3 regions of the Streptomyces sp. NPDC051576 genome follow, and region 3 is predicted to be linked to each of the others. Evidence: riboswitches for the same ligand, from Rfam matches in the RefSeq annotation. Region 3 holds a riboswitch; each other region holds the start of a gene.

Region 1 (2,253 bases), on a different contig from region 3:
CTGGACAAGGCGGCGGGCGTGCCCGTCGAGGCCGCCGACCCCGACCTGTTCAGCCGGACCATCCAGGCCAACGTCGGCGTCGGCGTCGGCATGATCTTCTTCGGGATGGCGATGGGCGCCCTGTTCGCCGTCGCCTACACCGTCTGCCTGGGCCGCACCGGCGGTCTGCGGGCCCGCAACCTGGCGCTCCTCGTCGCGGGCGGCGGCTTCCTCGGCATGTACCTGGTGCCGTTCCTCAAGTACCCGGCCAACCCGCCCGCGATCGGCCACGAGGAGACCATCCAGCAGCGCAGCGCCCTGTACCTGATCATGGTCGTGTGCTCCGTCGCCTTCCTCGCCGGAGCCGTCTACCTCGGCAAGCACCTCCAGGCGCGGTTCGGCAACTGGAACGCCACGCTGCTCGCCTCCGGGGCCTTCGTCGTCGCGATCGGGATCGTCATGCTGCTCCTGCCGCAGCTCGGCCATCTCTCGTACAACCAGGCCAACTTCGGCGACCACGCCACCGAGACACCGCTGCCGCTGACCGACTCCAAGGGCACCATCGTCTACCCGGGCTTCCCGGCCGACGTGCTCTTCGACTTCCGCTTCTACTCCGTCGCCGCGCAGTTCATCCTGTGGGCGGTCATCGGCCTGGTCTTCGGTCCCCTGGCGGAACGACTGCTGAATCCCGTACGTCCGGACGTCACCGCCCCCTCGCAGGACCCGGTCCCGGCCTGACCACCCGATGGTCGATCTTGATACGTTGTGCGGGCCAGTCGTGCCACAACCGAGGCCAGGGAATCCGGTGGAAATCCGGAACTGACGCGCAGCGGTGAGGGGGACGGGCGGGGCACTCGACGCCACTGGGGCGACGCGGGCCGGCCGAAGGAGCCGGTGCGTGACGCGCCGGGAAGGCGCCCCGCCCGGACGAACCCGAGTCCGAAGACCTGCTGGCGCCTTCTCGCCCTCGGCGAGGGGGAGTTCGTAGGCCAGGCTCCGCGTTCGAGCCCCGACAGGCAAGGCATGCCCGTGATCCGTACCGCCCCCGTTCCACCGCGCCGCCGTACCGCGACCCTTCTCCTCGCGCCCGCCCTGCTGCTGACCGCGTGCGGCGGCTCCGCCGAGGACAGTACCGACGGCAGGGCGGAGAGGTCCGCCGCGGGCTTCCCGCTCACCCTCGACAACTGCGGACACAAGGTCACGCTGAAGTCGGCCCCCGAGCGGGTCGTCTCGCTCAACCAGGGCACCACCGAGATCCTGCTCTCCCTAGGTCTCGCCGACCGCATGGCCGGCACCGCCACCTGGACCGACCCGGTGCTCAAGGGTCTGGAGAAGGCGAACGCGACCGTGCCGCGCCTCGCCGACAACGCCCCCTCCTTCGAGAAGGTCCTGGACGCCGAACCCGACTTCGTCACCGCCTCGTTCGTGTCGACCCTCGGCAGGGGCGGTGTCGCCACCCGCGAACAGTTCGGGAAGCTGGGCGTGCCGACGTACGTCTCTCCGGCCGACTGCGCGGGCAAGGACAACGACGGCGGCGGCGACGGCTCGCGCAGCACACCGCTCACCCTCGACACCGTCTACGGCGAGATACGCGACCTGTCCCGTGCGCTGGGTGTGAAGGAACGCAGCGACAAGCTCATCGGCCAACTCAGGGAACGGGTACGGAAAGCCACCACCGGCCTGGACGCCTCCGGCACCTCCCTCATGTACTGGTTCGCCAACTCCCAGTCGCCCTACCTGGCCGGCTGCTGCGGCGCCCCCGGAGCCATCACCCGCGCAGTCGGCGCCAAGAACGCCTTCGCCGACACCCACGACGAATGGCCCCAGATCAACTGGGAGACGGTCGCCGACCGCGACCCCGACGTCATCGTCCTCGGTGATCTCACTCGCAAGTCCCAGACCGCCGAGACCGCCAAGGCGAAGATCCACTTCCTGGAGACCAACGCCGCCACCCGCAACCTCACCGCCGTCAGGAAGAAGCGGTACATCCTGCTCAGCGGCCAGGCGATGAACCCCTCCATCCGTACCGTCGAAGGGATCGAGCAGGTCGCCGCCGGCCTGCGCGGCTTCGGACTCGCCAAGTGACCGTCCGCACCCTGCTGTTGACGGGCGGCGGACTCGCGGCGCTGGCCGTCTCCGTGGCCTTCGCCGTGACCATCGGACCCGCCGACATCTCCACCGCCGACGTATGGGCGTCCGTCGCGTCACACCTCGGCGGCGGCGACAGCACGCTCGCCCCGCTGCGGGACGGCATCGTCTGGGACCTGCGGATGC
Region 2 (2,253 bases), on a different contig from region 3:
CTCGGTGATGGGTGCCGGGCTCGGCCGCAAGGGCGGTGTCGTCCGCTGGTCGACCGCCACCCGGATGTTCGTCGCCTGGGGTCTGACGCTGCCGGCCGCCGCGCTCGTCGGCGCGCTCGCCGAGTCCGTGACCGACCTCGGCGACTGGGGCACCGCACTGGTGGCGGTCTTCCTGGTCGCCTCCAGCACCGGCATCTGGGTGCTCTCCCGCCGCCAGGTGGTCGACGCCTCGAACGTCAACGAGTCCGACGAGCCGGCCGGCGTGGTCACCGCCGCGATCGCCGCCGTCACCCCGCCCCCGTCGGTCGCCCTCTCCGAGGGCCTCACGGCGACGATCCCCGCGCCGCCCGCCGTCGCCACGCCCGACCCGGCGACCCCGGCGACCCCGCCGGCCGCCGCCGTCTGAGCCCGCGCCCCGGTACAAAGGCACGAGAAGGAACGAATCAGCATGGACATCGACTGGGCAGCCCTCGGCTCCGTCTTCGGCGTCAGCCTCGTGGCCACCGTGGCCCTGGTGGCCGTCTTCACCCTCGGCATCACCGCTCTCTCGCGCCGTGAACGGGCCACCGCCCAGGGCGACTCCGCGGCCCTCGCCCTGACCGGCGCGTACGCCTGCTTCGCGGCCTGTGCGGCGGCGGTGGCGTACGGGATCTACATCATCGTGGCCTGACCGGCCGCCAGTTGGACCGAACGTGGGGTGCGGGACGGACCACCGTCCCGCACCCCACGTCTTCGTGACGTCCTCGACGACCCCTGTGTGGGCATCAGCACACTCCTCCCCCGCAGGTCAACAGCAAGTTGACGCCCCTTCCAACCCCGTGGTGGACTGCCGGAGCCATGTACGGCGGCAGGAGAGGAAGCCGGTGCGAATCCGGCGCGGTCCCGCCACTGTCACCGGGGTAGACAACCCCGGGAGCCAGGAACTCTCACCGCCGGTCTCGTCGAACCAGGGCGTGGACACCCTGAGTGAGGACATACCGCCATGCTCGGCTGCCGTTCGAGGTCCCGTACCAGTACCGTGTCCGACCCGGCGATCGGCTGAGCCGATGCGTGCCGATCGCGTCTTCGCGTACGGCGCCGCCGCCGGCCTTCTCGGCGACCACCTGCTCGGCGATCCTCGCCGCGGGCATCCGGTCGCCGCGTTCGGCCGTGCCGCCGCCGCCGTGGAACGACTGCTGTGGCGCGACCACCGCGGGTGGGGCGCCCTGCACACCGCCGTGTGCGTGGGCGGCGCCGTCTCCCTGGCCGCCGCGGCCACTTCGGCCCTACGACCGTCCCGTACGGCCTCTGCCGCCCTCACCGCCGCCGCCACCTGGGCCGTCGTAGGGGGGACCTCGCTCGCCCGCGAGGCCGGGGTGATCGGGCGTGCCCTGGAGGCCGGTGACATCGACGGTGCGCGGGCGCGCCTGCCGCACCTCTGCGGGCGGGACCCCCAGGCCCTCGACGCCGACGGGATCGCCCGGGCCGTCGTCGAGTCCGTCGCCGAGAACACCTCCGACGCGGTGGTGGGCGCCCTGGTGTGGGGCGCCGTCGGCGGGGTGCCGGGGCTCGTCGGGTTCCGGGCCGTGAACACCCTCGACGCCATGGTCGGCCACAAGTCCGCCAAGTACCGCCGCTACGGCTGGGCTTCGGCCCGCCTCGACGACGCCGCCGGCTGGCCCGGCGCCCGCCTCACCGCCGTCCTCGCGACCGCCGCGGGCGGCGACCCGCGCGGGGCGGTACGCGCCTGGCGCACTGACGCCTCCAAGCACCCGAGCCCCAACGCCGGCCCCGTGGAGGCCTCCTTCGCCGGCGCCCTCGGCGTGCGGCTGGGCGGCACGCTCTCCTACGGCGGCCGGGTCGAGCACCGGCCCGTGCTCAACGGCGCCGGGCGCGCCGTCGCCGTAACGGACATCGAACGGGCCGTACGGCTGTCCCGGCGCGTGAGTTGGCTCGCGCTCGGGGCCAGTGTCGCCGGGCGGCTGCTGCTGAAGGGACGGACGTCATGAGCGGCGGCGGGCTGCTGGTCGCCGGGACCACCTCGGACGCCGGCAAGAGTGTCGTGACCGCCGGGATCTGCCGGTGGCTGGTGCGGCAGGGCGTGAAGGTCGCGCCCTTCAAGGCGCAGAACATGTCGCTGAATTCGTTCGTCACCCGGGAGGGCGCCGAGATCGGGCGGGCGCAGGCCATGCAGGCGCAGGCGTGCCGCATCGAGCCGACCGCGCTGATGAACCCCGTGCTGCTGAAGCCTGGTAGCGAGCAGAGCAGCCAGGT
Region 3 (2,253 bases):
GCCCCTCCACCGGCGCCTTGGCGAGCACGGGCAGCGCCTGGCCGAGCCGGTCGAAGTAGGAGGCGACCAGGAGCTTCGGCCGGTCGGTGCGGCCCCCGAGATCGCCGTAGGCCCGCGTGGCGGCGGCCAGTTCGGCCGGGGTGCGGTCCTGGACCAGGGCGGGCTCGTCGAGCTGCACCCACTCCGCGCCCGCCGCCCGCAGATCGGCGAGGACCTCGGCGTACACCGGCAGCAGCCGGTCCAGCAGGGTCAGCGGATCGAAGTCCGGGGACACACCGGGCGCGGGCTTGGCGAGCAGCAGATAGGTGACCGGGCCGACCAGGACGGGTCGGGCGGCGAGACCCAGCGCGAGGGCCTCACGGAGTTCGCCGACCTGCTTGGTGGAATCGGCGGTGAAGACCGTATCCGGTCCCAACTCCGGGACCAGATAGTGATAGTTGGTGTCGAACCACTTCGTCATCTCCAGCGGCGCCACGTCCTGGGTGCCGCGCGCCATCGCGAAGTACCCGTCCAGCGCGTCGAGTTCGACGGCGGCGCGATGGCGGGCGGGGATCGCGCCGACCATGACGCTGGTGTCCAGCACATGGTCGTAGTACGAGAAGTCGCCGGTCGGTACTTCGTGGAGGCCGGCCCCGGCCAGTTGCCGCCAGGTGGCGCCGCGCAGTTCGGCGGCGGTGGCCCTCAGAGCGTCGGCGTCGACGCGGCCCTGCCAGTACCCCTCGACGGCCTTCTTCAGTTCCCGGCCCTGCCCCTGACGGGGGTAGCCGTACACGGTGGCCCGTGCTGCCGCGGCTGCGGACTTCGTTGTCACGGAACTCTCCTTCGCGAGCTGTCTCCCTGAGATCCCGGCGACGGGACGAGAGCGCGAAGGAACGCCAGACCGGACGGCTGTCGTGCCCGCCGATGTGTACGCCGACCCGCCCACGAGGTCACCGGGACTCCGCGCGCGAGTCCTTCGCGCACGGGCGGTTGGCAGGTCTTCGGACTCGTGGGCGCGCCCTCCGTACGGAGGACACCTACTGGCCGTCGCTTCCCAGGCCCTGTTGTCTCGGGCCCAGTGCGTATGACGGCGGTCGTTCCCACTCACCGCTGCGGGGCAGTCCCGGATTTCCACCGGGTTCCCTCTTGCGACGCATCCCGTCTGGCGGACGGGGCGAACCAACTGCACGGCCCAGCTTACGGGGTGGGGCGAGGGTTCTCACCGGTGTCGCTCCCGAACGCCCCCAGGATGCGCTCGGCGGCCAGGGTCGCGGTCAACTCGCCGTCCCTGACCTGCTGTTCGAGCGCGGGACCGAGAGCGCGTACGGCCGGGTCGGAGCGCAGCCGGCCGAGCAGCTCCTCGCGGACCATTGTCCAGGTCCAGTCCACCTGCTGGTCGCGCCGCTTGGCGGCGAGCCGGCCGGTGGAGTCGAGGAGGGTCCGGTGCTGTTCGAGTCGCTCCCACACCGTGTCCAGGCCGGTCGACTCACGGGCGCTGCAACTCAGCACCGGCGGCGTCCAGGCCGCGTCGGCGGGATGCATCAGCCGCAGCGCGCCCGCCAACTCCCGTGCCGCGCCCCGCGCGTCGCGTTCGTGCGGGCCGTCGGCCTTGTTGACGGCGATGACGTCCGCGAGTTCCAGTACGCCCTTCTTGATGCCCTGCAACTGGTCCCCGGTGCGGGCGAGCGTCAACAGCAGGAAGGAGTCGACCATGTTGGCCACGGCGGTCTCGGACTGGCCGACACCGACCGTCTCCACGAGCACGACGTCGTAGCCCGCCGCCTCCATCACCACGATCGACTCCCGGGTCGCCTTCGCGACCCCGCCGAGCGTGCCGGCCGTGGGGGAGGGCCGGACGAAGGCCGCCGGGTCGACCGCCAGCCGCTCCATGCGGGTCTTGTCGCCGAGGATCGACCCGCCAGTCCGGGTCGACGACGGGTCGACGGCGAGCACCGCGACCCGGAACCCCAGCGAAGTGAGCAGCGTGCCGAACGCGTCGATGAACGTCGACTTGCCCACGCCCGGCACCCCGCTGATGCCGATCCGTCGCGCCCGCCCGCTGTGCGGCAGCAGCTCGGTCAGCAACTCCTGTGCCATGACCCGGTGTTGGGGCCTCGTCGACTCGACGAGCGTGATGGCGCGGGCCACCAGCGCCCGCTTCCCGTCGAGGACGCCCTTCACATAGGTGTCGACATCGATCACCGGCTGTGCCCGAGGTCGGCGGCCAGCCGCTCGACCAGGTCGTACGCCGCGTCCGGGATCACCGTCCCGGGC

Evidence for each region. Region 3 has a riboswitch for cobalamin ahead of metE (5-methyltetrahydropteroyltriglutamate--homocysteine S-methyltransferase). Riboswitches for the same ligand answer to the same signal wherever they lie in the genome.
Region 1: it holds a riboswitch for cobalamin, as region 3 does, so the genes downstream of both, AB0M63_RS26785 (ABC transporter substrate-binding protein) here and metE (5-methyltetrahydropteroyltriglutamate--homocysteine S-methyltransferase) in region 3, are expected to answer to the same signal.
Region 2: it holds a riboswitch for cobalamin, as region 3 does, so the genes downstream of both, AB0M63_RS31245 (cobalamin biosynthesis protein) here and metE (5-methyltetrahydropteroyltriglutamate--homocysteine S-methyltransferase) in region 3, are expected to answer to the same signal.

Annotation. Positions count from the first base shown of each region.
Region 1 covers NZ_JBFAZO010000008.1:254,927-257,179, forward strand. Annotated here, with positions in the region: gene AB0M63_RS26780 (CbtA family protein) at 1-717, shown strand, start outside; cobalamin riboswitch at 736-949, shown strand; gene AB0M63_RS26785 (ABC transporter substrate-binding protein) at 1,003-2,064, shown strand; gene AB0M63_RS26790 (iron chelate uptake ABC transporter family permease subunit) at 2,061-2,253, shown strand, end outside.
Region 2 covers NZ_JBFAZO010000010.1:367,166-369,418, reverse strand. Annotated here, with positions in the region: gene AB0M63_RS31255 (inorganic phosphate transporter) at 1-406, shown strand, start outside; gene AB0M63_RS31250 (hypothetical protein) at 449-670, shown strand; cobalamin riboswitch at 805-947, shown strand; gene AB0M63_RS31245 (cobalamin biosynthesis protein) at 1,047-1,988, shown strand; gene AB0M63_RS31240 (cobyric acid synthase) at 1,985-2,253, shown strand, end outside.
Region 3 covers NZ_JBFAZO010000002.1:290,063-292,315, reverse strand. Annotated here, with positions in the region: gene metE (5-methyltetrahydropteroyltriglutamate--homocysteine S-methyltransferase) at 1-811, opposite strand, end outside; cobalamin riboswitch at 954-1,178, opposite strand; gene meaB (methylmalonyl Co-A mutase-associated GTPase MeaB) at 1,177-2,181, opposite strand; gene scpA (methylmalonyl-CoA mutase) at 2,178-2,253, opposite strand, start outside.